One region of the Bacillus sp. EB106-04-04-XG123 genome, then DNA from elsewhere that is predicted to be linked to it. Evidence: riboswitches for the same ligand, from Rfam matches in the RefSeq annotation. Region 1 holds a riboswitch; each other region holds the start of a gene.

Region 1 (7,847 bases):
CACCAAATGCAAGCAAATACCATGCCATTCGTTTCATCGCCGCAATCATTCCTTCATCTCCTAGAGAAGCATACGACTTTGAGCCAAATAAGAAGGAATAATCAAATTCATAGAAGTAGCAAAACAGGAAGACAGCCATTAATACAAAAAGTGCTGCCAGTTTTCCTTTGCTTGTACGAATGAATTCAAAATGCTGCTTTTTTAGATAGAATCCAGCTAAAAACATAGGCAAAAAGACAAACGTACGTGATAAGCTGAGTGTATTGCTGATGCTGTCCACATAACCGACAAGTAATGCAATCGATAAACTGACGATCATCGCCCAGTGGAACGGCAGTTTTGAAAAAGGAATGAGCAGCAAATTCCAAAAGAATAAACTAATTAAAAACCATAAGGACCATTGCGGATCAATTGGATTTAAATTGGCCATGCTTTGATCCTGTAATAGGTAATAGTAAACCGAATAGATCACCTGAAAGATTAAATATGGGATGATCAGCTTAACGGCGACTTTTTTCATAAAGCCCGGTTTTCTAAACCCTTTTGCAAAAAAGCCAGAAACTAAAATAAAGGCGGGCATGTGAAAGGTATAAATAAACTTGTATAAATAGAGCATCCAGTCATTATCGTGAATGAATGATCGTAACAAATGACCAAAAACAACTAGAAAAATCAGAAGGAATTTCGCATTATCAAAATAACTATCTCGTGAAGATGCCATAACATCACCTTTCCTGCTCGATTTCAAACATAAATGTTCTAAGTGCACTGTTCCCTTATTTGCCCCATTCTAAAATACATTTTCGCTTAATTCGCTATTTGATGTGAAATTGTAGAACGGTTGTAAAAGAAGCGTAAGAAAAGTGAATTGTTATACAATCCTGTCATCCAAATGAAATAAATGAGACAGTCTTCGTGTAAAAAGTTAACTTTTTTTATGAGTCGAATGAAGGAACAATGAAAATATTGTAGAAATATTGTAGAGGAATGAGGCTGGAAAAGGAGTGTAAGAGAATGACTGAAACGCTCGATGGCAATAGATTAACCCCTGCAGGAGATATCAGAAAATTAGAAAAAGAGAACGAATATTTGCGAACTGAGTTGATGCAGCAAAAAATGCTGTTAAATAAGACGCTAGATGCCATTTTTATATTTGATCAACACCTCAACATCATCCAAGCCAACGAAGCAACATGCAGGCTTGTTCAGACACCGAAAGAAGACCTCCTCAATAAATCCGTTCTAGATTTCCTATACGGCATCCCGAAAGATAAAGTTGAATGCTCACTCGATCTATTTTTTCGAAAAGGTACGTTAAAAAGAGAAATCTCCATTCAGCTGGAAAATGGCGAAACAAAATACATTGAATTTGTCGCAGAGCATGACACGATGAATCAGCAATATATAGTGGTCATGCGAGACATTTCTTCAAAGAAAATATTAGAACGAGAACGCTCCATGAATGAGCAGCTGTTCAAAGATTTGTTTGACCGAGCCATTGACGGGATGGTCATATTTGATCAGGATGGCTGCATGATTGATGCGAATCATTCTTTTTGTCAGAGCTTTGAACTGCAAAAGACGGATTTAACCGATCGCTATTTACATGAATTTGTCGAAGGCGATAATCTTCCAGCTTTGCAGCATCTTTTAACGTCACTTAAAGAAACAGGGAAAGCAAAAGGGGAGCTTCCTGTTACCCTTCAATCTGGCCAGCAAAAATTATTCGAACTCACCATTACATCAAATGTGATGAGTGGTTTTTATATGTCCATCATGCGGGATATTACAGAAAAAAGGCTAATGGAAGAGAAGCTGTTAAAAAGTGAAGAACGCTTTAGAGAAATTTTCGAAAATGCAATGGATGCCATCATTATATGGGCGGACGATGGAGAGATTGTGAGAGCCAATGAATCAGCCTGCCGAATTTTTGAATTACCGATGCACTCGCTGATTGGCAAAAAGCTCACCGACTTTCTCGTCAAATCTGATAAGAGATATAGACCAACAAGAAGACGTTATATCCGCAATCATGAAATAAGGGAAGAGCTATTGTTCAAAATGGCAAATGGGCAGTATAAAGAGCTTGAGTTTACATCAAAGTATGCGGTATTAGAAGGACAGCACTTAACCATTTTACGTAATGTAAGTGATCGAAAAAGAATGGAGCAGGAGCTGCGCGAAAGTGAGCTCAAATTCCGTAAAGTATTTAATGGGTCAATGGACGGCATTGTTCTTTTTGATAATCAATACCGAATCATTGAAGTCAATCCATCTGCAAGCGAGCTGCTTCAATTGAAGGACGATCATTTAACAGAAATGAATCTTTTCCACATCCTTGCCCCTTATCAAATTGAAAATTTGGCTCAACCAGCCGAGGCGATGTCATTAGATGAAATGGACAATGAGGTTCCATTTGTACTGAACCATCCAGATCAGCGTATACTGGAATTCTCTTTTAAACGCAACATTATCCATAATATGAATTTGGCGATCTTTAGAGATGTGACAGAGCGGAAGGAACTAGAAGAGCGGGTGAGAAAATCAGATACCCTTCATGTGGTCGGAGAGCTTGCTGCTGGAATTGCTCATGAAATTAGAAACCCGATGACAGCCTTAAAAGGATTCATTCAGCTGTTAAAAGGAAATATAGAAGGGGAGTATTCGCTCTATTTTAATGTCATCACATCAGAGCTGAAAAGAATTGAATCCATCATCACCGAATTTTTGATTTTAGCGAAACCGCAAGCCATTGTATATGAAGAGAAAAATGTGGTGCAAATTGTGAAGGATACGATGGATCTCCTGCACGCACAAGCGAATCTTGGCAATGTTCAAATGCATCTCAATGTGCTGGACGAGATACCACTGATATATTGTGAACAAAACCAATTAAAGCAGGTCTTTATTAACATTTTAAAAAATGCAATTGAAGTCATGCCGCGCAAAGGAAATGTCTATGTGAGCATTCAGCGAAAGGGCGAGGAGCATATTGTCATTTCCTTGCGTGATGAAGGCTGCGGAATGGCGGAGGATAAGCTAAAGCGTCTAGGTGAGCCTTTTTATACAACGAAAGAAAGAGGAACTGGACTTGGGTTAATGGTTAGTTATAAAATTATTGAAGAGCATCAAGGAACCATTGAGGTAGAAAGTGAGGAAGGCGTAGGAACCGTCTTCCATCTCACGCTTCCACTAAGGCAGCAGAAACAAGAAGGAGAGCAGTAACGTGTATTATACCGTCTATCACGCACCCATCGGGGCATTATACATACTAGAAAAGGACGGTGCCATCATCGAGGTGATGTTTGATGATGAGCCGTTTTTAGCAAAAAAGCAGGCAATGAATCTAAACCAAGCAGATACGCCTGTCTTACAAGAAGCGAAAAAGCAGCTAGATGAATATTTCAAGGGAGAGCGTCAAGTATTCGATCTCCCGCTCAAGCAAACAGGTTCTCCGTTCCAAGAGCAGGTGTGGGGAGCATTGTCGACCATTCCATATGGTGAATCAAAAAGCTATGCAGACATTGCAGAAGCGATAGGCAATCCCAAGGCTGTAAGAGCCATCGGACAAGCTAACAGACGAAATGCATTACCTATTTTTATTCCGTGTCACAGGGTGATTGGAAAAGACCGGTCTCTGACGGGCTATGCAGGATCGAAGACAGACATGAAAGCGGTCCTCCTTGAATTAGAAGGCATCCCATTTGTTCAAAAATAAATCGATTGACCTGTTCCGAATTTTTCCTAAGCGACATATCCTTTTATTAAGCTAAAAAAGTTGGTTGAGGGAAAAAGGAGGGCGCTGGCATGTTTTGGGGCAAAAAAGGTAAAATGTATGCCGTTACGTCACTATGTGTCAAAATGAACGTCTTGACGGAAGAACAGAAAAAAGAAATCTTAACAAAAACGAATCAAGAAACAAAAAAGCGCGGTGCTCTTAAATGACAAGAACACGGCGCTTTTTTACGATCATTGGGAGATGCTTTCGGCGAAAAGAGCATCAATCTCTTCTGCATAGTTCGATGTGATAATTCCCTTTTCTGTAATGATGCCTGAAATAAGATGATGAGGAGTGACATCAAAGGCGGGATTGAATACTTGAACATCGGGCGGTGCAATGGGGACACCGTTTAATTCCTTTACTTCCAGCGGGTCGCGTTCTTCAATTGGAATATCTGACCCGTCACGGGTGGATACATCAAAGGTTGAAAGCGGTGCTGCTACAAAAAACGGAATGTGAAAATGTTTGGCTAGAACGGCAAGACCTAACGTTCCAATCTTATTCGCTGTATCTCCATTACGGGCGATACGGTCAGCTCCAACAATGACAGCAGAAATTTGCTTTTCTTTCATCGTATGGGCGGCCATGTTATCTGTAATGAGTGTCACATCCACGCCGCCTTGCATGAGCTCCCATGTTGTCAGACGAGCGCCTTGAAGAACAGGGCGTGTTTCACATGCATAAATGTGAAGGTCAAGATTTTTCTTTTTGGCTAAATAAAAAGGAGCAAGGGCTGTTCCGTACCGGCTCGTTGCGATGGAGCCTGCATTACAAATGGTCATGATACGGTCACCTGATTTAAAGAGCTGGAGTGCATTTTGACCGATTTGTCTGCATGTTTCTTCATCTTCAATTTGAATTTGAATGGCTTCATGGACAAGATCAGTTTTAGCTGCATTCACTGATGCTGCACGCTGAATGCGCTGCAGCAGCCGGTCTAATGCCCAGGCGAGGTTCACAGCGGTTGGACGAGCACTGTTTAAATATTCTTTGATTCGAATCACTTCTTGTTTAAAAACATCGATTTCTTCTGTCTCAATGGCTTGCGCACTAAGTGCCAGTCCAAATGCTGCTGTAATGCCAATCGCAGGCGCTCCGCGTACTTTTAATGTCACAATTGCATCATACACATCTTCTTTCGTATATAAATGCTCAAAGACGGTTTCGGCCGGTAATTTTTGCTGATTTAAAATGTGAATACGGTTTTCTTCCCATTCGACAGAACGGGGGACTTCAAATTCTTTTGACAAAACCCGTCACTCCTTTACAGATGGCTGGAATAATGCGACGAGGTCAGACGCTGTTTCCACTGCATGATATTGTTTGATAAATGTTTTTCCAAGTGTCAGTGCTGCTTTTTTCTGCTGAATCCGTCTAGTTGGAGATGGAATCGCATCAAGATCAGCGGCATGAGCAAGACCAATTGTTCGGCGGACAAGCTCACAGCCGGCAAAGCCTGTCGCTTCTTTTAAAATCCGGTCAAACGTTGTTTCTAAAAAGCTGTCCGATACACTAAATGCTTCAATGCTGTCCTCTTTCCAAGCTTTTGTGAACACTTCTTTGAATGTTGACCATACATTGACGACATGGTCAAAAAGGTGCTGCTGCTCGTGTTCATTCTCGCGAGATAAAGCATTCAGGAACAGATTGGCGATAAAGTGGCCGATATCGAATCCAAAGGGACCGTAAAACGCGAATTCTGGATCAATGATTTTCGTTTCAGTCTCATTTGCAAAAATACTGCCTGTATGAAGATCTCCATGAACCAATGTTTCAGCTGATGTCAGGAAGATACGCTTCAATTCTGCTGCTTTGGCTTGCAGCTCAAGATCTGCCCAAAGCGCTTCTGCTGATTCTCTTAATTCTTCTTCGAAGTCATTTGTTTCACTATCAAAGAAAGGGTCTGTGAAGACGAGTTTTTCTGTGATATCACACAGGTCAGGGTTCGTAAATTGCTTCACAAATTGTTTTTTGATTTTAGGATTTGTCGCAAAGTCAGATGTGTAAAAAAGTGTTTTTCCTAAAAATTCTCCAACATGATCAGATAAATGCGGATATTGTTTTCCGGCAATTAGCCCTTTTCTGACGATTTCTAAGTGTGAGAGATCCTCCATGGCTGTCACTGCAAGAGCTGTATCCGAGTAATAGACCGCTGGTACGAGATGCGGCGCATATTCTGACTGTTTGATCAGGGCAGCACTTTCAATTCTTGCCCGGTCTAATGTAAGAGGCCAGCTCTCACCAACCACCTTTGCATAAGGCAGCGCCTGCTTGATGATCAATCCTTTTTCTTGTTTGTGATCATAAATATGAAAGACGTAATTTAAATTCCCGTCGCCGATTTCAGTACAAGTCAAATGACTGCTTTCTTGGATTAAGCCAAGTCTAATTGCGAGTGCAACTGCCGAGCTTTCTGTTAGTTCTTCATATGATGCCGTAAGTGTAACCAATTGCTTCCCCTCCAAATCATATAAAAAAGCCTCTTTCTCCTGAGAGAAAGAGGCTTGATGGTGTGTATGCTCAAAGCCTCTCTTATCTCTCAGCACATGCGTCTGATGGAATTAGCACCGTGCCCTATAAGACAATTGTCTTGGCGCGTTACTTGCTGCGCCCCACTTCACAGTGGTATTAACGGTCGGTTGCTGTTGGGGTCAAAAGGCCAAATCCCTCGCCCAACTCTCGATAAGAGAAATCAATATGTAATTGTTTCGTGTCTGTTTGCATTTCTTAATTCAAGATATTATCAGAGCTGCGCTTTACATGTCAATCTTTTTTCAAAATTGCTTTACAATTCATAAAACAATCCATTACAGTGATTGTATTGTTACGTAACTTGAATAGAAGGTGAAGAAATGGAATTCCAGCAATCAGATGTGTTGAAACAATTACCGAAACAATTTTTTGCGTCCCTTGTCCAAAAGGTGCAGAAAAAAGTGCAGGAAGGGGCAGATATCATTAATTTGGGGCAGGGAAATCCTGATCAGCCAACTCCTCCCCACATTGTAAAAGCCATGCAGGAAGCGGTAGCAAAACCTGAAAATCATCAATACTCCTCATTCCGTGGAACAGCGAAATTAAAAAAGGCCGCTGCCGCTTTTTATGAAAGAGAATATGGCGTTACGCTTGATCCAAAGACGGAAATTGCGATTTTATTTGGCGGGAAAGCAGGGCTTGTTGAGCTGCCTCAATGTCTGCTGAATCCGGGTGATACGCTTCTCGTCCCTGACCCAGGTTATCCTGATTATTGGTCAGGTGCTGTACTTGCTGGAGCTCATATGGTGACCATGCCACTTCTTGAAAAAAATGATTTTTTACCTGACTACGATTTGCTGCCTGAGGATGATAAGAAAAAGGCAAAATTAATGTATTTAAATTACCCCAACAATCCGACGGGGGCTACGGCAAGCCGTTCATTTTTTAAAGAAACCGTTACATTTGCGAAAGATCACAAGCTTTGTGTTGTCCATGATTTTGCATATGGCGGCATTGGATTTGATGGGGAAAAGCCGATCAGCTTTCTGCAAGTAGATGGAGCGAAAGAGACGGGAATAGAAATTTACACATTGTCTAAAACGTACAATATGGCAGGGTGGAGAGTAGGATTTGCAGCAGGGAATCCGTCTGTTATTGAAGCGATTGAGCTTTATCAGGATCATTTGTTTGTCTCGTTGTTTAAAGCCACGCAGGATGCAGCAGCGGAAGCCCTATTAAGCGATCAAACATGCGTACGGGTGCAAAATGACCGATATGAGAAAAGGCGGAATGTGTGGATAGCTGCCTGCAAAGAAATTGGCTGGGAAGTCAGTGCACCAAAGGGATCATTTTTTGCTTGGTTAAAGGTGCCAGAAGGATATACATCTGAAGCCTTTTCTGATTTATTATTAGAAAAAGCACATGTTGTTGTAGCGCCAGGTAACGGCTTTGGTGCTCACGGTGAAGGGTACGTGAGAGTAGGGCTTCTTACAAGCGAGGAGCGGTTACAAGAAGCTGCTCAGCGCATCGCTGCCTTGAAGCTGTTTGAAAAAAAGCCATTGACAACATAAAAAAATGGTGCGATAATTCAGGC
Region 2 (7,847 bases), 240 kb from region 1:
CGGCGGATATGACACCGCCAAACACAGCATTTAATAAAATATCATGGGAAACACTCGTTTCTGGTAAAACGCCAAGGAAAATGGTTGTTAGTGCAACACTGATGATGCTGTACAAAGTAAAGGAACGGCCAACTTTCATCCAGCCTAAAATGCCGACTGGAATGTTTAAAATAAATAATAGAATCCCTGTTGATACATAAAATGGCGCATATTGATCGATTAAGCTGGATAGCAGCTGGGCTACCCCTGTAAAACCGCTCGCATATACGTCAGCTGGGATTAAGAATAAATTCAGTCCAATCGCATTGAGTAATGCACCAATAACGACGACAATGAGTTTTTTTGCTTCTCCAATGAACATGTTGTCATTCCTCCACTTACCATTCTCTCTATGGTTTTCCCTAAAATTTAGAATTTGAACACGAAAAGATGATTTCTATGATATAGTTAGGCTAAAAAGATGTAAAATATGGCTTATTTTTTAGAAAGAAGGGATTTATATGACTGTTCATATCATAGCAGACAGTGCTGCTGATCTGCCTCTTTCTTATTATGATGAACATAACATAACACTCATTCCGCTCCGCGTGTTGCTTGGCGAGCAGGAATTTGAGGATTTGATCACCATTGAACCAAAACAAGTATTTGATGCGATGAGACAAGGAGCCAGTCCAAAAACGTCACAGGCTTCACCAAACCGAATCAAGGAAGCCTTTGTCTCTGCCGCTCAAACCCATACATCTGCCATCTATGTCGCTTTTTCATCAGAGCTTTCAGGTACATATCAGACAGCTATGATGATGGCAAATGAAGTGAAGGAAGAATATCCTGATTTTGATTTACGAATCATTGATTCTAAATGCGCTTCACTCGGCTATGGGCTTGCTGTCAAACACGCTCAGTCACTTGCCATTGACGGAAATACAATACAAGAAATTGAAACGTCTGTAAAGCATTTTTGTGAATCTTTACAACATATTTTTACTGTAGACGATTTAACGTATTTAGCAAGAGGCGGAAGAATCAGTAAAGCGTCCGCATTTGTGGGCGGTTTGTTAAGCATTAAACCCATTTTACATGTCGAAGATGGAAAACTCATCCCGCTAGAAAAAATCCGCGGACGTAAAAAGCTGCTGAAACGCATTATCGAACTAATGAAAGAACGCGGAACGGATTGGCCTAATCAAACGGTGGGCATTAGTCATGGTGATGATCCTGCACTTGCAGAAGACATGAAACAACTGATTGAAGACGAATTTCATCCTAAAGAAATTGATATTCATATCATCGGCGCCGCTGTTGGGTCGCATTCAGGACCTAGCACGCTTGCGATCTTTTTTACAGGCAAATGATCATAAAAAGCACCCTTCCCTGACACAACACGGGAAGGGTGTTTTTCTTATGAAAGTTTAAATCGCTGGACGGTTTCATTTAACCTTGCCGTCATACTCATCAATTCTTCGACCTGTTTGTTCATCTGATGGAACGATTGCAGCTGTTCATTGGCTGAGGCAGAAATTTCTTCGCTGCCAGCTGCTGTTTCTTCTACTACTGCACTAATATTTTCAATCGAGTGCAGTACTTGTCCGCCAAGTTCTGTTGATTGGATAATTTGGTCATTTAAGACCGCCATTTCTTGTTTAATATGCTGCGCTTTTGTTTCTATATCTTCAAAGGAGTGTGAGGTTTTGTCCATCGCATCCTGCTGCTGAAGTGAAAGCTTGACCCCTTCTTGAACCGTTTGACTAATGGATTGAATCCCTCTTTCAATATGACTGACCATGTCAAAAATTTGTCTTGTTGCATTAGACGATTCATCGGCAAGCTTGCGAATTTCATCTGCTACAACGGCAAAGCCTTTTCCAGCTTCGCCTGCTCTTGCCGCTTCAATGGCTGCGTTTAAGGAAAGTAAGTTTGTTTGGTCCGCAATGTCAGAAACCGTTTTGGCCATGGCTGAGATTCCGCTGGCGTATTGCGTGAATTCTCCTGCTGATTCTTCGATTTGTCTCGTGGCATGTGTATTTTTTTCAATCGCTGATTTTGTTTCTGTTAACGTGTGCTTTCCGCTTTCTACGGCTTCGATGGCATCCTCTGTACTGCGGATGACCGTTTGTGATCGTTCGGAATTTTTACGTCCATGCTGGTCCATTTTCTCAATCAAGCTGACGCCATGCTGGAGATCTTCTGAAATCGCTTGTGACCCATTGGCCATTTCGTCTGTTGAGACAGATACTTGATTGGCAGATTCCATCATCTTTTTATTTTCATCATTCAGGTGGATCGAGAATGTCTCTACTCGGCTTGAGACATGGCTGATTTCTTTAATCAAACTAATCAACTGATCTGTCATTTGATTAAAGGATTCATTCAAGCCTCCGATTTCATCCTTACGCTGAATATCCGTCCGCTCCACAGCAAGATTTCCTTCTGCGATCTGCTTTGCTCTGTAGGATATTGATTTGATAGGTGTCACGATGGATCGCGTTAGTCCAATATTCAAAAAGACGGCAATGACAATCAGTGTGAGGGCTGAGACGAGTGCACTTGTAATAATCCATTGAACATTGTCTGCTGCATCCTCTAGATTTTGTTTATACGCTTCTTCTGCTCTTTTATTCATCGTATGCACATCATTTAAAACGCCATCAATTCTTGCTGCCACACGTCTTGCATCCGAGGCGTTTTTTTCGCCAATGGCATTGTTGGCTTCTTTGGTCCATGTGTCATATTTTGAATTTAACCTTGTTAATGCCTCTTTGTTCAAATTTCCTGCATGCTTGTTTAACGTTTGCAGCTGTTTTTTTGCTGTAGAAATATCGTTTTGAACGATCTCTAGCTGTTCATCTGAAAGTGTCATCGAATAATTGGTCATCGCTTGCTCGACACTTTCAAAACTTGCCTTCGTTTTTTGTACGTTTAATAAGGTTTGGACATCTGCTTCATTTGATGATTGGATCTTTGTCATGCTGACAATGATAAAGGCGATAACGCCAACTGCTAAAAGAAGTGAGATAAGTGAGTTGAGTAAAATTTTGACGCGTAAACTCATGATGCGCCCCCCTCTTCTTTTAGAAGCGTCTGCTTCAGACCATTTAATTTTTTGGTCAGTGTCTCAGCATTTTTCAAGATCCGGATTTTTGCCATATCGATTCCATCATTGCTTAAGTCATAGACAACATGTCCGCTTTTAATTTGATTGTTCTTGACGACCTGTTCGCTGAATTGATAAACCACTTCATCGACTTTTTTCACCATAGATGAAATGACCGCTTTTTCCGCAGTATAATACTGATCGCTGTCAACACCAATGGCATATTTGCCTTGCGATTGCGCTTCTTTTAATACACCAACACCTGAATAACCGGCTGCAGCATATAAAACGTCTGCTTTCTTTTTGATCATATCTTTGGCTATTTTACCGCCCTTGCCTGCATCACTAAATGTACCGGCATAGGTAGATAAGATTTTGATTTTGGGATTGACTGATTTGGCGCCTTTTTGAAACCCTTTTTCAAAACGATGAATGACGTCTGCATCAACACCGCCAACAAATCCAATGACATCGCTTTTTGTTGTCATCGCAGCAAGTGCACCTGCTAAATAGCTGCCTTCCTCTTCTTTAAACGTCACAGAAGTCACATTTTTCAGCTCAGATACGGCATCAATCAGAAGGAACTGCTTCTTCGGATATTTTTTCGCGACTTTTTCTAGGTCTTCTTGCATACTAAAACCTACACCGATAATGAGATCATTACCATCTTTTACGAGTTCTGTCAGCCCTTTTTCATATGTATCAGTTTCTGCAATTTCTCTATAATCAAATTCAATGCCAAGCTCATCACGTGCTTTTTCTAATCCTTTAAATGATGAATCGTTAAATGATTGATCACCAAGACCATCATCTGTGAGCATAACGCCAATATGCTTCGCAGTTGATTTTGGCGCCCCCTCCTGTTGATTACCGCATGCGGCGAGCACCATAAGCATAGCTGCCATCAGAAGCAATGAAATCTTCACTTTCATCCAAAAACACACTCCTTTTATCATCCTTACTCCTTTTTTATCGGATTTGAGGGGCGTTGTTTCAATGATATAGTGAAGGTTTTCATGACTTTTTTCATAGAAAAAATCCATTATTTAAGACAAAAATAAAAAAGTGAGCAAATGCTCACTTTTAGATCATTGACAAAGGGCTAAAATGAACTTTATTTTAGAACTTTGTCTTCTTTTCAGCGTGACCTGAAAACCTTTGCAGCCCTAGGAAGGACGAGTACCGGAGCGGAGCGAATTTGACATTCGTGAGCACCGGCACGCAGGACTGACACCGAATGCGAGGGTTTGTCTGCACGCTGAAGTGAGCAAATGCTCACTTTTTCTCGTATGTCCAGCCTTCTTTTTGATAAACGAGATCATTTTTCATCAGATGACCTAGTGCTCGTTTAAAGGCTGCTTTGCTCATTTGAAATCTTTCGCGGATATCCTCTGGATCACTTTTGTCTCCGTAAGGCATGGCGCCGTTTCTTGTTCTCATATAGGTTAAAATTTCTTCTGCATCGACAGATAATGCATCCTGTTTTCTAGGAAGCAGAGAAACGTTCACGGTTCCATCCTCTTTCACTGCAATAACTCGTCCCGTAACGGTCGATCCTAGTCTTGGCTCTTCTTTTCGTTCCGTGCGGTGAATAAACCCTCGCACGCCTGTATCTGTCAGCATAAAAGAACCTGTCGCAATTAAACGATAGATTGTTCCAGTAATTTCTTTGTTCATTAAGGTTTCTGGTGCCTCAGTAAACAATTCACTGATCACGTCTTCTGTGGCTGGTTTTGCGAACATTCTGCCGTAACTTGTGACTTTCAGCATACAGTAGAGTTTGTCTCCTTTTTTCGGCCATGCTTCCTCAAATGGCGGGAGGTGTTCTGTTGCTACAAGTGCATCCTTTGACAGTCCAACATCGACAAATGCGCCCATGTCTTCTACCACGTCTACAACTTCTACCCAGCCGTATGTATGTGCGTTAATTGTAGGGATTTTCATTGTGGCAGCTAGTCTTTCTTCATGATCTACATATAAATAGACCTCTACTTCATCTCGGTCATCAAGATCCTCTGTCATTTCACTGCGGTGCAGGAGGACCGAATCTTCACCATCTGTCAAAAAGTAGCCGTATTCCATTTCGTTCTCTATTTGCAAGGTCAGTTGCTCACCTGGTCTCATGTTCTCTTCCTTCCTATCTGCCCATAAAAGAGCGTTCGTTCATCTTTTGATTCACTTTATTCTACTATACTTCTCCCCGCATGAACATCTCTAGTTCTGTTAGCTAAAGTGGACAAACTGAACACGATTTATACCGCAGCCGGCTGAACTCTTTGCCTCATCTCTTCGATAAAGTTTCTTCTTCGCCTATTGGCATGATAAAATAGACGCAATATCAATACTTGGAGGTCATGTGTGATGGCAAAAGAAAGCTCATTTGACATTGTATCGAAAGTCGAACTGCCTGAGGTGCAAAACGCTGTTCAAGCAGCGCTGAAAGAAATTAAAAACCGTTATGATTTTAAAGGAAGTAAAAGTGACATTTCTCTCGAAAAAGAAGAACTTGTTCTCATTTCTGATGATGACTTCAAGCTTGAGCAGCTAAAAGATGTACTTGTGACAAAGCTTATCAAACGAAATGTACCAACTAAAAATATCGATTACGGAAAAACCGAGCATGCTCTTGGCGGTACAGTACGCCAGCGTGCGAAGCTGATCAGCGGGATTGATCAAGACAACGCTAAAAAGATCAACGCACTCATCAAGCAGTCTGGCATCAAAGTGAAATCACAATTTCAGGATGACCAAGTGCGTGTGACAGGGAAAAATAAAGATGATTTACAAGAGGTGATTTCTCTTATGCGTAAGGCTGATTTGCCGATCGATGTCCAATTTATAAATTTTCGATAAATTTCAAATTTTCCATTGATTATTTTTGCATTTTTCGTTACAGTTGATGGAAGTTCAATTCATTGACATGTTCATATTGCTTTCTTATCAAGAGAGGCAGAGGGACTGGCCCTGTGAAGCCTCAGCAACCGGTGTAGTAGAAATATATTTTCTATGACCAAGGTGCTAAATCCAGCAAGCAACTGCTTGGAAGATAAGGAGAAGAATTACGATACAGCCAAAAAGTCTTCTTCTTATCAGAAGGCTTTTTTTGTTACATAGAAATAAGGAGGAATACAATGGGCCTATTACAAGACTTACAAAATCGCGTACTGATAGCTGATGGAGCGATGGGAACACTTTTATACTCTTACGGCATTGACCGCTGTTTTGAAGAATTAAATTTATCGAAAGAGGATGAAGTGAAACGCGTACACGAAGCATATGTGCAGGCAGGCGCTGACATCATCCAAACGAACACATACGGTGCGAATTATATTAAACTATCCCGCTACGGCTTAGAGGAAGAAACGAAACGCATCAATACAAAAGCGGTACAAATTGCAAAAGCAGCCGCTGGCTCTGCCTATGTTCTCGGAACAATTGGCGGCATTCGAACGTTTAACAAAAATGCCTACTCTATAGAAGAAATCAAACGAAGCTTTAGAGAGCAGCTGTACATCCTATTAAATGAAGAGCCTGACGGATTATTGCTTGAAACGTATTATGACATAGAAGAAGCGAAGGCTGTTCTCCAAATTGCTCGCAAAGAAACGACTCTCCCGATTGTCATGAATGTCTCTATGCATGAACAAGGCGTTTTGCAGGATGGTACCCCGCTGAAGGATGGTTTATCTGAGTTATCATCTCTTGGTGCAGATGTCGTCGGCATCAACTGCAGGCTGGGCCCTTATCACATGATTCAGGCACTCGAAGGTGTTCCACTTTTAGAAAATTCGCATTTATCAGTCTATCCTAACAGCAGTCTCCCCTCTCTTGAAGAAGGCAGACTCGTCTATGATACAGATAACGATTATTTCCGAAAAAGTGCACTTGAATTTAGAAATCAGGGTGCACGCATTATCGGCGGCTGCTGTGGAACAACACCTCAGCATATTAGCGCAATGGCTGAAGCGGTCAAAGGTTTAGCACCGATCACTGAAAAAGAAGTGAAAGTGTTAAAAGAAGAAATCATTTCCATCCAAGATCAGCGCACTGAACCAGGTCTTGATGAGCTGGCTGTGAAAAAACGATCGATTATCGTAGAGCTCGATCCACCGAAGAAGCTGAACTTCGAAAGATTTCTCGTCGCTGCAAATGAATTAAAGAATGCTGGCATTGATGCGTTAACGTTAGCCGATAATTCTCTTGCAACTCCGCGCATTAGCAATGTCGCTTGCGGCGCATTATTAAAGCAGCAGCTTGATATGCGTTCTCTTGTTCATATCACATGCCGCGACCGTAATTTGATTGGGCTACAATCCCATTTAATGGGGCTCGACACTCTTGGATTAACCGATATTTTAGCGATCACAGGCGATCCATCTAAAATTGGAGACTTCCCAGGTGCAACATCTGTGTATGATTTAACCTCCTTTGATTTGATTCGTCTCATCAAGCAATTTAATGAAGGCCTTTCTTTCTCAGGAAAGCCTCTTGGCAAAAAGACCAATTTTTCAGTGGCTGGCGCGTTTAACCCAAATGTGCGTCATATAGATAAAGCGGTCAAACGTCTTGAGAAAAAAATCGAATACGGCGCTGATTATTTTATTTCACAGCCTGTTTATTCTGAAGAACAGCTTGTGAAAATTCATGAGGAAAGCCGCCACTTGGATAAACCTATTTACATCGGCATTATGCCGTTAACAAGCAGCCGAAATGCAGAGTTTATTCATCACGAAATTCCCGGCATCAAATTATCTGA
Region 3 (7,847 bases), 120 kb from region 1:
CTTAAGGAAAGAAAGGCGAGGAGTACCCGAACAATTCGTCTGCTGTAGAAGGCTTTGACGCCAGCATCCGTTTCATACGGAATGGCCGATTGATGCAGCCGTTCATAAATCGCACGGCCGCCTGTATTCGTACGAAACAGCACGCAGAAGTCATTCGGCTTTGCGCCGTTTTTAATTTTCTCCTGAATATCTGCGACAATCATCGTCGCTTCCTCTTCTTCATCATATGGATAAAAGAGCGTCGGCGGAATTTTCTCCGCCCGAACGGCTTTTAACGTCTTCTCATAACGATGCTGATTTTTCTTAATAATCGCATCTGCACTTGCGACAATTGTATGATGAGAGCGGTAATTCGCATGTAAATGGACGATCTGAGCCGAAGGATAATCCTGTTTGAATTCAAGGATGAAAGCAGGATTGCTACCCCTAAATGCGTAAATGGCTTGATCATCATCCCCTACACAAAATAACTGCTCTGATTCTCCGGCTAAAAGCTGAATTAATTGATATTGCACTGGATTAATATCCTGAAATTCATCCACTAAAATATACTGGAATCGTTCTTGATACCGTTTTAACAGTTCAGGCTGTTCTGTCAGCATATGTAAGCAGGCAATCGCCATATCATCAAAGTCAAATTGCTGATGATCTCGTTTTTGTTGTTCATATGATTGATAGATCGTCCACATGTGTTTTTCCTTTTCATCCTTCAAATCAGGAAGTTCACCTGGTAAAAAGGCATTTTTCCAATAGCCGATGGATTGCAGCACTTGATCAGTAGGGTAGTCTTTCTCATCAAGCCCTTCATTCATTATGGCTTTTCGAATGTATTGCTCCTTTTGCCAGTCAAACTTGATCAGATGCTGGCCGTTCCATTTGTTTGCGTCATCGTGAAGCAGCATTTTATAAAAAAGACTGTGGAAGGTGCCTGTCACCACTTGGCTGGCTTGTGAAGGATGAAGTTGGTATTGCTTGCGCAGTCTTTCTTTCATCTCACTGCTCGCTTTTGTAGTAAAAGTTACGAGTAAAATATGGTGAGCAGGAATATGATGATGGGACATGAGATAAGCCGCTCTAGCCGTCAGGACTCTTGTTTTTCCGCTGCCGGCACCAGCCAGCACAAGCATCGGACCATCTAAATGTGTGACAGCTTGAAGCTGCGGTGTGCTAAAGGTGATATGCGGGAAGAGGTCGATCGTATGAACTTGTTCATTTTCTTCTAAATGTAAGGCGTCGCTAAATTGAATCGACTTTGGTTCCTGCCAGTCATATGATTCGCTAGTTTGCGAGATGATCTGTTTGCCGGTTGGAAAACGGAAGCCGCCAAGTTCTTTATAGGAAGCCTTTTCCTCCTGTTCAGCCGTTTGATTATGATCTGCTTGTTCTTCAGCTTGTTCACAAATCTCTTGCTGAGACATGTGCTGATGAATAAAGGCAGGTTCATCATGTATATTTAATCTAAAAAAGACCGGTTGTCCGCAATATGGGCAGAATAATTGTCCTTTTTTTCCCTCGTCATGGAGGAATTGATAATGTTCTCTCGAATACGTATGTAATGAGATCGTTCGATCATGTCGTCGTGCGCATTTCAAAGCTAGTCCTCCAATAGTCAATCAATCTTAAAATGAAACACATCTAATCATATCAAATGAGGCGTGTTTCAAACAGTCATAATTAGGGAATAGTAGAGTAAGAGAGAAGCAAAGGAGGCGTTCTTGATGGGATATATAGCCCCGATTCAGCCGGATCTGTATTTTCAATATATCAATCGTCCAGCTCCTCAGGATAAAGAAGACTACGCGAAAGTAACAAAGGTTACTCGCACCTTTCATGACAAGATTTACAGAGAGCTGGAGAAAAAAGAGGACTTAGTGACAGAAGCGGAAACGAAAGTACAGCAAAAAAAGCGGGAACGCTTTGTACGAGATATGTTTATGGAGGAAGGAAAAGGCGTTCATATCAATACGTATATATAAATGATTGCGCTTTCTTCCATTGGCGAACGATAATGAAAAAGAAAAAGCCAGGGCATTTTGAATGCTCTGGCTTTTCTTTTGGTCAAACAGACAGTGTTTTTGTCATTTTGACATGGGTGATTCCCGCTTCTTCAAACGGTTCAGAAACCGCTTTGTAGCCTTTCTTTTCGTAGAAAGGAAGCGCATGGACTTGGGCATGCATCACCGCTTCTTTTGCTCCATTAGCAATTGCTTCTGTTTCTAGCGCCTCTAATAGCTTGAGGCCAAGGCCGAAGGAGCGCGCCTCTTTTAACACACAAATTCTTTCTAGCTTTGCCTTTGATCCCTCAATGATCCGCAGTCTAGCGGCCGCCTGAGGCTTTTTGTCATCATTGTAAATGACAAAATGGGTGGCTTTGTCCTCTAGTTCATCTATTTCGATCTCTACTGGAACTTCTTGTTCTTTGACGAATACTTCTTTTCGAACGTAATATGCATCTTCTCGTTGTGTTTGTTCTGTTGCGATGACTGTTTTCAAATGTCTTTAACCCTCTTCTCCTAAAATAAATGTTTCATAGACGGTCCAAGATCCGTTTTCTAATTGATATAAAAGGTGGAAGCGATCCACTGTTTCTTCATGGTCAATCTTTCTCAGCTTTAATGTACCAAGTACGTCTGAATGCTCATCATCTGATAGTTTTTGAGCCACTGTGACATGCGGAACAAAGGCATATTCAGGTGTACCAGCCAGTGGCTCTGCGTACAATCTTTCATTGAGCGCCATGATGTCCTCGTTCGGTTCTACTTTCATATAAATGACGTTGTTTACAGGAGCGAATGAACTGAATTTTTTAATACGTAACGTAATAGGAGAAGCATTTTTTGCATAATCTCTTAACGTTGAGACGACCTCAGCCGCTTCTAGATCCGTTAATTCAAAAGGTGTTCTTAATGTTAAATGAGGCGGTATGAGTGCATAGTTCGGATCATAACGCTTCCGGTAAGAGTTCGCAATATCTTGCAATTTTTTTGATGGAAATATAACAACTCCGTATTTCATCATGTTCCCTCCTGAATAAGAAAGTATTTATTATTATTTATTATAACAAAATTCAGTTGATTAACGAATATGGGAGCATTCTTTTTAACGAAGGCGCAATGAGCGGCTGCCAATACGTCCATTTATGATCCCCTTCGAATGTCTCAAATAAATAATCCGCTCCAGATTGTTCAAGAAGGGCCTTTAAATCATCATTCGGCTGAACAAAATCAAGCACCTGGCCATCTGTTGTTTTCACAGCGGTTTCCTCCAGCCCAATTTGATGGATAATCGCATAATGAGAAAGGGCTGTCGACTGTTTGACGGCTTCTAGAACCGACTCGTCAACATAAGGGGACTGCAAAATCAGCCCGCCAAATAAAGAAGGATAATCAATGGCTGTCATGAGGGAAATCGTCGCACCCAGTGAATCACCAATAAACGTACGTCCTGATCCAATTTGATAGGTTGGATAGTGTTCATCAATATAAGGAACCAGTTCATTAGCTAAAAAGCGTTTATACGCTTCAAACTGTGTGCCGTCTGGATGATACGTGTTCCGTCTTTCCGTAACATTTTCATAAGGGACACCAATGATAATCGAGCGTTCCATTTCTTTGTTCTGCATCAATTCTTCTGCCTGTCTGCCTATTTTGCCTAGGCGGAAATAATCATGACCATCCTGGGCAATGATGACATGATATGTATAAAGGGGGGAGTAATTGACTGGCAAATAGATCAAAATGGTCATGTCCGCCCCAAGTTCTTTTGACTGTAAGGTTTCTTCTTGAATGATTCCTGTTTTCTTCACCATAATCCATTCCTCCAGCTAACCAAATTCATCATAAAGTGAAACGTTTCCATTCATTGTAACACGAAAAACAGCGTTGTTCCTATATGCTAACATGCAATCAAACCGTATAACATCGATTCTGTTATAAAATACAGAAAATTTTAATTAATCATGACATTTCCCCTTGAAAAATGAGATTTAATGGGTTACAGTATTAAGAATTAGAACAGACAGACAACACATTCTTATCGTGAGAGGTGGAGGGACTGGCCCTTTGAAACCTCAGCAACCGGTATGCATCACTTCATGTGATGTACCAAGGTGCTAAATCCAGCAAGCAGCTTTTTTGCTTGGAAGATAAGAGGAAGCGATTAAACCCCTTCTTCTTATGAAGAAGGGGTTTTCTGTTTTGAAATCAGATTTTTACTTAGGATGGTGTCAAATGACAGAACATGTGGAAACGAAATTAGCGCAGATTGGAAACCGTAGCGAAGAGGTGACTGGCACTGTCAGTCCTCCCGTTTACCTTTCGACAGCATACAGACATAGAGGTATAGGGGAATCTACAGGATTTGATTATATTCGAACGAAAAACCCAACAAGACAGCTCGTAGAGGATGCAATTGCTTCACTCGAAGAAGGGACGGCCGGTTTTGCCTTCAGTTCGGGAATGGCTGCGATTCAAACGATCATGGCTCTATTTGAAAGCGGAGATGAACTCATCGTCTCATCAGACCTATATGGCGGTACATACCGTTTGTTTGAAAACGAATGGAAAAAGTACGGCTTACGTTTTCTTTATGATGATTTTGCAGATGAAGACTGTTTACGCTCTAAAATTACGCCAAACACAAAAGCGGTCTTTATTGAAACACCGACAAACCCATTGATGCAGGAAGCAGATATTCAAAAAATAGCGAAGATTGCAAAAGAGCATGGCGCTTTGGTGATTGTCGATAACACCTTTTACACACCAGTCTTGCAAAAGCCAATTACGCTTGGAGCAGACATTGTCATTCATAGCGCAACCAAATATTTAGGCGGACATAATGATGTTCTTGCAGGGCTTGTGGTGACAAAAGGAGAGCAGCTGTCTGAAGAAATGTTCCAGCATCAAAACGCGATTGGAGCGGTTCTATCACCATTTGACTCATGGCTTTTAATGAGAGGAATGAAAACACTGGCTCTTAGAATGCGCCAGCACGAGGCAAATGCGAAGGAGCTGGCACAGTTTTTAGAAAAGCAGCCAGAAATTCAAGATGTCCTTTATCCAGGAAAGGGAGGCATGCTGTCATTCCGAGTAGCTAAAGAGGACTGGGTCAATCCATTTTTAAAGCAGCTAAAAACGATTTGTTTTGCTGAAAGCCTTGGCGGAGTCGAAAGCTTCATTACGTATCCTGCAACGCAAACACACATGGATATCCCAGAAGAGATTCGCATTGCAAACGGTGTATGTAACAAGCTGCTCCGTTTCTCTGTTGGCATCGAGCATGTAGATGACCTGAAAGCAGACCTGAAACAGGCACTATCACAAGTTAAAGAGGAGGTACACGTCAAATGACCACACACGATTGGACACTCGAAACACAACTCGTTCATAATGCGTTTAAAACAGACCGTTCAACAGGTGCAGTCAGTGTACCGATTCAGCATGCATCCACCTTTCATCAAAGCAGCTTCGATGAATTTGGCCAATATGACTACTCGAGATCGGGGACTCCGACACGTCAAGCATTAGAGGATACGATTGCGGCGCTGGAAGGAGGAACGAGAGGGCTTGCCTTTGCATCAGGCATGGCAGCCATTTCAACTGCTTTTCTTCTATTATCTAAGGGAGATCACGTGCTTGTCACAAGAGATGTGTATGGCGGGACTTTCCGAATGATCACTCAAGTTCTGTCGAGATTTGGAATTGAGCATACCTTTGTGGATATGACGGATTTGAATGAAGTCAAAAGAGGTATTCAATCGAATACAAAGGTCATTTACATGGAAACACCGTCAAATCCAACACTAGGTATTACAGATATTGAAGGTGTCGTACAGCTTGCGAAAGAGCATGACTGTTTGACTTTCTTAGATAATACGTTTTTAACGCCTGCCCTTCAGCGTCCGCTGGACCTTGGTGTGGATGTTGTTCTGCATAGTGCAACGAAATTTTTAAGCGGCCACAGTGATGTGCTGTCAGGCTTAGCTGTGGTGAAAGATGAGAAGCTGGGAGACGAACTCTATTCACTGCAAAACTCCTTCGGTGCGGTCCTTGGTGTGCAGGATTGCTGGCTCGTGTTAAGAGGGTTAAAAACCCTTCAAGTCAGATTAGAAAAAGCTAGTCAAACGGCCTTCGAGCTAGCTTCATTTCTTAAAGAACATCCTGCGGTCAAAAAAGTATACTATCCAGGCTTAGATGATCACCCGGGTGCAGATATTCAGCGAAAGCAAGCGAGCGGAGCAGGGGCTGTTCTCTCATTTGAACTAGAAAACCAAGCGGCAGTCAAAGAATTAGTGGATGCCGTCACATTACCTGTATTCGCCGTCAGCCTCGGCGCCGTCGAATCCATTCTGTCGTATCCAGCCAAAATGTCACATGCGGCTATGCCAAAAGAAGAAAGAGAAAAAAGAGGGATTACAGATGGGCTGCTTCGTTTAAGTGTAGGTGTCGAAAACGGAGAAGACCTCAAACGTGACTTCAAACAAGCACTCGATCAACTAAAGCCTGTTCTTGTGAACCAATCATAAAGAAGGAGAGAAAAAAGCCGGCACAGCCGCCGGCTTTTTGACCTTTTTTAAACAAAACCATTGACGCTTTATTATTATGGTTATATAATAGAGACTGTCAGTAACAGAAAGCCCAGAACTGATACATAACCCGATTCCGTAGCTCAGCTGGGAGAGCGCTACCTTGACAGGGTAGAGGTCGCTGGTTCGAGCCCAGTCGGAATCATCGTTGAAACCCTTGCTTAGCAAGGGTTTTTTGTTTTTCTGACAGCGAATATTTGTTCTGTTTATTTTGATTGGGGACGAATTGGGGACGAACTTTATCCGCCAGATTGTTTCTCAATATTTTTAGGATCAAAATGATTAAAGTGTTCTGCAGTGTTAAATTCTAATTTATTTGTGACATGACCATAAATATCTGACGTTGTTTTAGCACTAGCATGTCCGGCTCTTTTCTGAATAGCATTTATGCTCTCACCTGCCTCTATAAGGAGAGCGACCATTTTGCAAGAATCCTCCGAAATGTAATACGGACTTTAAATATTTTCATTTATAATTCTCTATTTGTCTATACTTTTCATATCGCTGTTGTATAAGCTCTTCTGAGGATAATGGTATCAATTTTTTTAGAGATGATTCGATGACAGATTCAATCATTTGTGCCTGTGATTTGATATCATTTTGTGCTCCACCTTTCATTTCAGGAATGATTTCATCAATAATTCCTAAATGTTTTAAATCTTTTGCTGAAATTTTCATATGTTCAGCAGCTTCTGGAGCATACTTAGCGTCCTTCCATAGGATAGATGCTGCTCCTTCTGGCGAAATTACTGAGTACCATGAATACTCTAACATATGGATATGGTTACCGACACTAATGCCAAGAGCTCCACCACTTGATGCCTCTCCAATTACAATACAAACAATTGGCACTTTAAGTGTAGCCATTTCCAATAGATTTCGAGCTATCGCTTCAGAAATTCCACGTTCTTCAGACCCTTTCCCTGGATAGGCGCCTATTGTATCAATAAATGTAATAATAGGGCGATTAAATTTATCAGCTTGTTTCATCAGTCTTAGCGCTTTTCTATATCCTTCTGGATGTGACATTCCAAAATTTCTTTCTATATTTTCCTTTGTACTTCTACCTCTTTGATGACCTATAACCGTAACGGGCATTCCTTTAAATTTTGCAATACCACCTATCATTGCTTTATCATCACCATATAATCGATCACCATGAAGTTCGAAAAAATTTGTAAACAATAAAGGTATATAATCCAATGTCGTGGGCCGGTTACGTAGCCTTGCAATTTGAACTCGTTGAAAAGCTGTAAGATTAGAA
Region 4 (7,847 bases), on a different contig from region 1:
AATTGATGAAGAAAAAGTGAATGTCAACGGCGGGGCAATTGCGCTTGGACATCCGCTCGGCTGTACAGGAACGAAACTAACGCTGTCACTTATTCATGAAATGAAACGGCGAAACGAGCAATTTGGCATTGTCACAATGTGTATCGGCGGGGGCATGGGAGCAGCAGGCATTTTTGAATTGATCTAAAGGGGGAAATCAGGATGAAAGCATTGGAAGATGTAAAAAAGGGTGGAAGCTTTTTAATTGATGAGACGAATTATGAGCATATCTTTACACCGGAGGATTTCTCTGATGAACATCAAATGATTGGAAAGACAACAGAGGATTATATTTTACAAGATGTGGTTCCGCATATAGATCAAATTGAAAACCATGAGTTCGAGCATTCGGTCAGGCTTCTCAAAAAGGCTGGTGAGCTTGGCCTTCTAGGAGCCGATGTACCTGAAGAATTCGGCGGGCTTGGATTGGATAAAATCAGTTCAGCAATCATTACTGAAAAATTCGCTAGAGCAGGCAGTTTCTCACTTTCCTATGGCGCTCATGTCGGTATTGGTTCTCTGCCGATCGTGCTCTTCGGAAATCAAGCGCAAAAGGAAACGTACCTGCCAGGACTCGCCTCTGGTGAAACCATTGCGGCGTACGCACTCACTGAGCCAGGATCAGGCTCTGACGCTCTTGGAGCAAAAACAACTGCGGTTCTGAATGAAGCAGGTACCCATTATGTCCTCAATGGAGAAAAGCAGTGGATCACAAACTCCGCATTTGCCGATGTCTTTGTTGTGTATGCGAAGATTGATGGTGAACACTTCTCTGCTTTTATTGTCGAAAAGGATTTTCCAGGTGTCAAAACGGGACCTGAAGAGAAAAAGATGGGCATTAAAGGATCATCGACGAGAACATTAATTCTTGAAGATGCCCAAGTACCGAAGGAGAATTTGCTTGGTGAAGCCGGCAGAGGACATGTGATTGCCTTTAACATTTTAAATATCGGACGCTATAAGCTGGCAGTTGGCACAATCGGTGCATCAAAGCGCGTCATTCAATTGTCGGCAGAATATGCGAACCAGCGTAAGCAGTTCAAAACACCAATTTCTCAATTCAGCTTAATTGGTGAAAAAGCAGCCAATATGTCAGCAAAGCTCTATGCGATGGAAAGTGCTGTTTACCGTACGGTTGGATTATTTGAACAGCGGATGGGTCTATTAAGTGACGAAGAGCAAAAAGACGGCAAACAAATTGCTCAATCCATTGCGGAATATGCGATTGAATGCTCTCTCTGTAAAGTCCTTGGCTCTGAAACATTAGATTATATTGTGGATGAAGGCGTGCAGATTCACGGCGGATATGGATTCATGCAAGAATATGAGGTCGAAAGAGCCTATCGCGACTCACGAATTAACCGGATCTTTGAAGGGACAAACGAAATCAACCGTTTGCTTGTACCAGGTACATTCTTGAAGAAAGCGATGAAAGGAGAGCTTCCGCTGCTTCAAAAAGCGCAGACCTTACAGGAAGAGCTAATGATGATGATGCCGGAAGAGCCAGGCGATCAGCCGCTCGATCAAGAAAAATATTTGCTCGTCCATGCGAAAAAGGTCGCCTTAATGGTGGCTGGTATGGCAGCCATGAAATACGGGAAAACCTTAGACAAAGAGCAAGAAATTCTTGTGAACATAGCCGATATCGTCAATGAAATTTTTGCTGCTGAATCAGCAATTTTGCGTACGGAAAAGGCAATCGCTGCATCAGGCGTAGAAAAGAACGTTCAAAAGCTGGCTTACACACAAATTTTCACGCAGGAGGCTTTCTTAAAGATTGAAGCCCATGCAAAAGAATCCTTGATTGCGATGGAGGAAGGAGATTCACTCCGCATGAGCCTGTCAGCCCTTCGCAAGCTGACAAGATTTACTCCAATCAATGTCATCGCCAAAAAGCGTGAAGTGGCAAAACGAATCTTTGAAGCAGAGAAATATATCGTATAAGGATGGCTTAAAAGGTGCGGATATCACTCCGCACCTTTTTGTAAGCATACATTTAGGTTTTTAAAATATTTTGTGATAAAATGTTGTCACAATTTGCAGGAGGTGAAAATGGTGGCTTTAGATTTTTACGAATACCCATCTTGCGGTACATGCCGAAAAGCAAAAAAGTGGCTGGAAGCACACAATAAAGACATCAACAGCATACATATCGTCGAAGAGACGCCTGATAAAGAAACATTAAAAGCCCTTTACGAAAAAAGCGGTTTAGAGCTGAAGAAATTCTTTAATACAAGCGGACAAAAATACCGGGAGCTGCAGCTGAAAGATCAACTTCCTGCAATGTCAGAGGACGAGCAGCTAGAATTACTCTCGTCTAACGGAATGCTGATCAAGCGCCCGATTACAACAGACGGTAAACGAGTAACAGTTGGATTTAACGAAGATACATTTAAAAGCGTCTGGAAATGATGTAACTTTCATTCAGATTGTGGTATCTTCAATATAGATTGTAAGAAAAGACTGGAGGGGTATTGAATGAGCACACCAAAAGATTTACGTTATTCAGAAGAACATGAATGGGTCAAAGTAGAAGGAGATAAGGTGCGTATCGGTATTACGCATTTTGCTCAATCTGAGCTTGGCGATATCGTGTTCGTTGAGCTTCCTGAAGTAGGAGACAAAATCACAGCGGACGAGCCTTTCGGAAGTGTAGAATCAGTGAAAACAGTTTCTGAACTTTATGCACCGATCAATGGCACAATCGTCGAAGTGAACGATGAGCTGGATGACAGCCCAGAATTCGTCAACGACTCTCCATATGAAAAAGCATGGATGATCGTTGTAGAACCAGCTGATGCAACTGAAATCGAGAACTTAATGACTGCTGAGCAATATGAAGAAATGACAAAAGAAGACTAATTCATGTGAAATTGGACACTCTACCTTTATGGGGGGTGTCCAATTTGTCTTTTCAAAAAGAACAGGTGGATATAACAGAGCATGTCACTGGACGATTCAAAGAAAGCGGCATGGTGCTTTATCATCAAAATGAAGAGATTGGCACAATGATTAGTGAAAACCAATATGAGCTGAAATCGGGATATTCCTATGATCAAAATCGTTTTTATCGTCTAACGGATACATTGACCGATGGGACAGAAAAATATGTAGACTGTGACGATGAAAATGGGTGGTGCTAATCACAGAGGAGACTGCAGTGAACAAAAACTGCAGTCTTTTTGATGACGAGGCGCCCAATCTTTACAACCTGGATGAAAGATTGTAATCTAAGGAAGAAGTGAATCAACGTCAAAAGGGCCGGGTGATCGTGATGAATGTCGAGATAGAAAAGGTCATCATTGTAGAAGGTAAAACAGACAAACAAAAGCTGAAAGAAGTCATAAGTGAACCTGTTACCATCATTTGCACCAATGGCACGATCAGTACATCGAAGCTGGACCAGCTTGTGGACGATTTATTGGGGAAAGACGTTTACATATTAGCAGACAGTGACGATGCAGGCGACAAACTGCGGAAGCAATTTCGAAAAGAATTCCCTGAAGCACTTCATCTTTTTGTCGACAGAACGTACCGCGAAGTGGCCGCTTCACCGTCAGCCCACATTGCATCTATCCTATTAGCTGCAAACATTGATGTTCATTCGAAATATTTATGAGGGTGGACGTATATGAAAGAGATTGAAGAACACGAATTCAAAGAGATAGAGGACGATTTATTTCTTTTATACTTATATACACCGTTTTGTGGAACATGCCAGCTGGCAAAGAAAATGCTGGCAGTCGTAGACGCCATGCAGCCGGATGTGCCATTTTACGAAAACAATTTAAACTATTCACCAGGCTTTGCAAAAGCATTTGAGATCGAGAGTGTTCCTTGCTTTCTACTGTTTAAAAAAGGAGAATTGGTGCAAAAAGGCTATGCCTTTCACTCTGTTCCATATCTTCATGAAATGATTGAAACCGCTAAATAAAGCGGTTTTTTGTCATATTTCAAGAAATTCATTTGAAAATTTGTCGAGTTATTTATAAAGGACAAGAAGATGTTTGTAGAGAAATGTTATGTATAACCAAATGACAGGGAGGTTATACATGTGGAAAATGTGAAAGCCCATGGTAACACAGGGCAGCGTTTACTATTAAAACCGCTGCTCTCATCATCATCCTTGAAGATTACATTTGAGGCGGAAACTGACTCTTGTACATTGATTGTGGATGAACGTGGTGAAGTGAAGAAACTACCTGCAATTGAGTTATCGGATCTCATCTTTTATGGTGAGAGGAAAGAGATTCTACAATTATTAGATGGAGATATGTCCTTACAGCAGTTAATCAGCAGAGGACAAGTCAAAGTCAAAGGGTCATTCCGTGCGCTCCTTAGACTAGAGGCAGTGCTTTGGCTGACGAACGGTTTTTTTCGAAAAATGATAACGTAGTTGTTTACTTGGAAATTAGCGATTTACAGCGTTGACATATCTCAGATAGCATGATATTCTACGTTAGTAAAAACATGAACATCACATAAAACAACATATTTTCTCTTATTAAGAGAGGTGGAGGGACGTGCCCTATGAAACCCGGCAACCGTCAGCATAGCTGAAATTGGTGCCAATTCACTCAAAGCCGCAGCGCTTTGAAAGATGAGAGAAAGGCGTAATTGACATAAAAGGCCTTTCTGCTTGCGTTGCAGTTAGGTCTTTTTTACTGACCTGGCGTCAGGCTAGAGTCATGACAGAAAGAAGAATAAATAACGTATGTGATGGAAACCTATAGATTCAGCAAGAAAGCAGGTGATCAGACTGTGATTCATTTACAGAATGTATCAAAAACGTATCATTCAAAAAGCGGAAATGTTGATGCCGTAAAAGACGTCAACTTGAATATTGATAAAGGTGAAATATTCGGAATTATCGGGTATAGTGGTGCAGGAAAAAGCTCGCTTATTCGCCTATTAAACGGTCTGGAGCTGCCAACAGAAGGAATTGTTGAAGTGGCAGGCAACCGGATCAATGAAGTATCGAATGCGAAACTTCGGAAAGCAAGACAAGAAATCAGCATGATCTTCCAGCACTTTAACCTACTTTGGTCAAGAACGGTGAGACAAAATATTATGTTCCCGCTTGAGATCGCAGGGGTACCGACATCAAAACGGAGAGAACGTGCGAATGAACTGATTAAATTGGTCGGTTTAGAAGGAAAAGAAAATGCGTATCCGTCTCAGCTTAGCGGCGGGCAAAAACAGCGTGTCGGCATTGCGAGGGCATTAGCGAATGATCCAAAGGTTCTTCTATGTGACGAAGCGACATCTGCGCTAGATCCGCAAACGACCGATTCGATCCTTGAGCTTTTGGCGGATATCAATAAACGATTAGGGCTCACGATTGTGCTCATTACACATGAAATGCACGTCATTCGCAAAATTTGTCATCGCGTCGCAGTCATGGAAAATGGACGTATTGTCGAAGAAGGCGAAGTATTGCGCGTCTTCAGACAGCCGAAGGAAGAAATGACGAAGCGATTTGTGAAACAGCTTGCGGAACCAGAGGAAGCGAAAGAAACAATCGAGCACGTCCTAGAGCGAGTAAAAGAAGGTCAGGTCGTACGGTTGTCCTTTATCGGTGATTCTGCCGAGCAGCCACTGATCACAGAAATCATTCGATCGTTTCATGTCGATGTGAACATCCTTCAAGGGAAGATTTCTCAAACGCAGGAAGGCGCGTTTGGAACACTCTTTATCCACATTAATGGAGAAGAGACTGAGGTAGAAAAAGCCATCGCCTATATCCAAAGCAAACAGGTTGAAATCGAGGTGATGACACATGTTTGAGAAATGGTTTCCGAACGTTGATTTAGACGTCATCTGGAGTGCAACAGGTGAAACGGTGTATATGACACTGATTTCATTGGCATTTGCCTTTGCCATTGGTATTATCCTTGGACTATTACTCTTTCTAACGAGTAAAGGCGGTCTTTGGGAAAATAAACCGATTAACACCGTCATTGGGGCAGTCGTCAATATTTTCAGATCGATTCCTTTTATCATTCTAATCATTCTATTATTAGGATTTACAAAACTCATTATGGGCACGATTCTTGGCCCAAATGCAGCACTCCCTGCCCTTGTCATAGGGTCAGCTCCATTCTATGCACGTCTTGTCGAAATTGCACTGCGTGAGGTAGACAAAGGAGTCATTGAAGCAGCACGATCAATGGGAGCGAAAACGTCGACAATCATTTTCAAAGTATTGCTGCCAGAATCATTGCCAGCCCTTATTTCAGGTATTACCGTAACAGCGATTGCTCTAATTGGCTCTACTGCGATTGCAGGTGCAATTGGAGCAGGCGGACTTGGTGACCTCGCCTATGTGGAAGGGTACCAATCTGGTAATACAGATGTCACACTTGTAGCCACTGTGTTTATTCTGATCATCGTCTTTATTATTCAAATAATCGGTGATTTGATTACAAATAAAATTGATAAACGTTAAGGGAGGATTTATTCATGAAGAAATTGATTTTAAGTGCACTATTTCTAGCATTTGCAGGTATTTTAGCTGCGTGCGGTTCATCTAATAACGCAAGTGAAAGCAAAACCATTACGGTTGCCGCATCAAAAACGCCGCATGCCGAAATTCTTGAAGAAGCAAAACCACTTCTAAAAGAAAAAGGCTACGATTTAAAAGTGAAAGTGCTTAGCGATTATAAAATGTACAACAAAGCGTTAGCTGAAAAAGAAGTGGATGCGAACTTTTTCCAACATATCCCTTACTTAAACGAAGAAAATAAATCAAACAAAGATTATAACCTAGTGAGTGCTGGTGCGGTTCACCTTGAGCCTTTCGGTATCTACTCTAAGAAATACAAATCAGTAAAAGATATTCCAAACGGCGGCACAATCATCATGACAAACAACGTAGCTGAACAAGGCCGTATGCTTGCCCTTCTGCAAAATGCTGGTGTCATCAAGCTTGATCCAAAGGTTGATACAATCAACGCAACAGTAAAGAACATTAAAGAAAACCCAAAGAACCTAAAATTCAAAAAAATCGCGCCTGAATTAACTGCGAAAGCTTATGAAAACAGTGAAGGCGATGCTGTATTTATCAACGTCAACTATGCGATCCAAAATAAATTGAATCCGAAAAAAGATTCAATCGAACTTGAGCAAACAAAGAACAACCCATATGCAAACATCGTTGCGGTTCGCAAAGGTGACGAAAAATCAGATAAGATCAAGGCATTAATGGAAGTTCTTCACTCTGATAAAATCAAAGAATTCATCGACAAAAAATATGACGGTGCAGTATTGCCTGTATCTGAATAACAAATTTCAACCTCGCTTTCCTCAAAGCGAGGTTTTTTGTGTATTTTTTCAAATCTCGCTCATAATAAAAACGTACAAATGACCTGAAGGGATGGAATCAAAATGAATGAACAGCATATGAGCGGATCCATGCAGCAATCACTGACTGATTATAAAACCGCAATGGGTGAATTCCAGAAGAAAATGCCGGTGTTTGGAAAGAAATTTAATGAATTTACGGAGCAGTGCTTTCAAAGCGATTCATTAACGCAAAAGGAAAAACAAATGATTGCCCTCGGCATCAGTATTCATGCGCAGGATGAATACTGCATGATTTATCATACAAAGGGAGCGCTCGATCAAGGGGCGACAGAAGAGAATCTGCTAGAGGTTGTGAGCGTGGCGGCAGCTTTTGGCGGCGGGGCAGCACTAAGCCAAGGAATCACTGTCGTTCAGCAATGTATTGATGAATTTGGAGGACAGACGCATTAAAAGAAGGAAAACAAGGTATTTTTCCATATCAAGGAGTTGAGTACTTCTCATCC

What was found. A riboswitch is a leader RNA that binds a small molecule or an ion and turns the genes downstream of it on or off. The one in region 1 is predicted to bind S-adenosylmethionine.
Region 2: another riboswitch for S-adenosylmethionine. It lies ahead of AC3WTB_RS04300 (bifunctional homocysteine S-methyltransferase/methylenetetrahydrofolate reductase); the one in region 1 lies ahead of mtnK (S-methyl-5-thioribose kinase).
Region 3: another riboswitch for S-adenosylmethionine. It lies ahead of AC3WTB_RS03555 (methionine biosynthesis PLP-dependent protein); the one in region 1 lies ahead of mtnK (S-methyl-5-thioribose kinase).
Region 4: another riboswitch for S-adenosylmethionine. It lies ahead of AC3WTB_RS06370 (methionine ABC transporter ATP-binding protein); the one in region 1 lies ahead of mtnK (S-methyl-5-thioribose kinase).

What each region holds. Positions count from the first base shown of each region.
Region 1 covers NZ_JBYTDZ010000001.1:568,992-576,838, reverse strand. The annotation lists gene AC3WTB_RS02925 (acyltransferase family protein) at 1-721, opposite strand, end outside; gene AC3WTB_RS02920 (PAS domain S-box protein) at 1,015-3,225, shown strand; gene AC3WTB_RS02915 (methylated-DNA--[protein]-cysteine S-methyltransferase) at 3,227-3,718, shown strand; gene AC3WTB_RS02910 (hypothetical protein) at 3,808-3,945, shown strand; gene mtnA (S-methyl-5-thioribose-1-phosphate isomerase) at 3,970-5,031, opposite strand; gene mtnK (S-methyl-5-thioribose kinase) at 5,038-6,231, opposite strand; SAM riboswitch class I at 6,312-6,469, opposite strand; gene AC3WTB_RS02895 (pyridoxal phosphate-dependent aminotransferase) at 6,634-7,824, shown strand.
Region 2 covers NZ_JBYTDZ010000001.1:804,219-812,065, forward strand. The annotation lists gene AC3WTB_RS04270 (YitT family protein) at 1-361, opposite strand, end outside; gene AC3WTB_RS04275 (DegV family protein) at 501-1,352, shown strand; gene AC3WTB_RS04280 (methyl-accepting chemotaxis protein) at 1,400-3,049, opposite strand; gene AC3WTB_RS04285 (BMP family lipoprotein) at 3,046-4,023, opposite strand; gene AC3WTB_RS04290 (CvfB family protein) at 4,367-5,215, opposite strand; gene AC3WTB_RS04295 (YajQ family cyclic di-GMP-binding protein) at 5,453-5,944, shown strand; SAM riboswitch class I at 6,026-6,144, shown strand; gene AC3WTB_RS04300 (bifunctional homocysteine S-methyltransferase/methylenetetrahydrofolate reductase) at 6,223-7,847, shown strand, end outside.
Region 3 covers NZ_JBYTDZ010000001.1:687,465-695,311, reverse strand. The annotation lists gene AC3WTB_RS03580 (UvrD-helicase domain-containing protein) at 1-1,592, opposite strand, end outside; gene AC3WTB_RS03575 (hypothetical protein) at 1,719-1,976, shown strand; gene AC3WTB_RS03570 (GNAT family N-acetyltransferase) at 2,059-2,493, opposite strand; gene AC3WTB_RS03565 (YjcG family protein) at 2,500-3,015, opposite strand; gene AC3WTB_RS03560 (alpha/beta hydrolase) at 3,068-3,808, opposite strand; SAM riboswitch class I at 4,030-4,151, shown strand; gene AC3WTB_RS03555 (methionine biosynthesis PLP-dependent protein) at 4,230-5,348, shown strand; gene metC (cystathionine beta-lyase) at 5,345-6,523, shown strand; tRNA gene AC3WTB_RS03545 (tRNA-Val) at 6,656-6,728, shown strand; gene AC3WTB_RS03540 (hypothetical protein) at 6,823-7,005, opposite strand; gene AC3WTB_RS03535 (acetyl-CoA carboxylase carboxyltransferase subunit alpha) at 7,049-7,847, opposite strand, start outside.
Region 4 covers NZ_JBYTDZ010000002.1:178,078-185,924, reverse strand. The annotation lists gene AC3WTB_RS06410 (acetyl-CoA C-acetyltransferase) at 1-187, shown strand, start outside; gene AC3WTB_RS06405 (acyl-CoA dehydrogenase FadE) at 202-1,983, shown strand; gene AC3WTB_RS06400 (arsenate reductase family protein) at 2,095-2,451, shown strand; gene gcvH (glycine cleavage system protein GcvH) at 2,518-2,901, shown strand; gene AC3WTB_RS06390 (YusG family protein) at 2,946-3,182, shown strand; gene AC3WTB_RS06385 (ribonuclease M5) at 3,314-3,658, shown strand; gene AC3WTB_RS06380 (thioredoxin family protein) at 3,671-3,973, shown strand; gene AC3WTB_RS06375 (SCP2 sterol-binding domain-containing protein) at 4,094-4,435, shown strand; SAM riboswitch class I at 4,538-4,646, shown strand; gene AC3WTB_RS06370 (methionine ABC transporter ATP-binding protein) at 4,801-5,826, shown strand; gene AC3WTB_RS06365 (methionine ABC transporter permease) at 5,819-6,487, shown strand; gene metQ (methionine ABC transporter substrate-binding lipoprotein MetQ) at 6,502-7,323, shown strand; gene AC3WTB_RS06355 (carboxymuconolactone decarboxylase family protein) at 7,426-7,794, shown strand.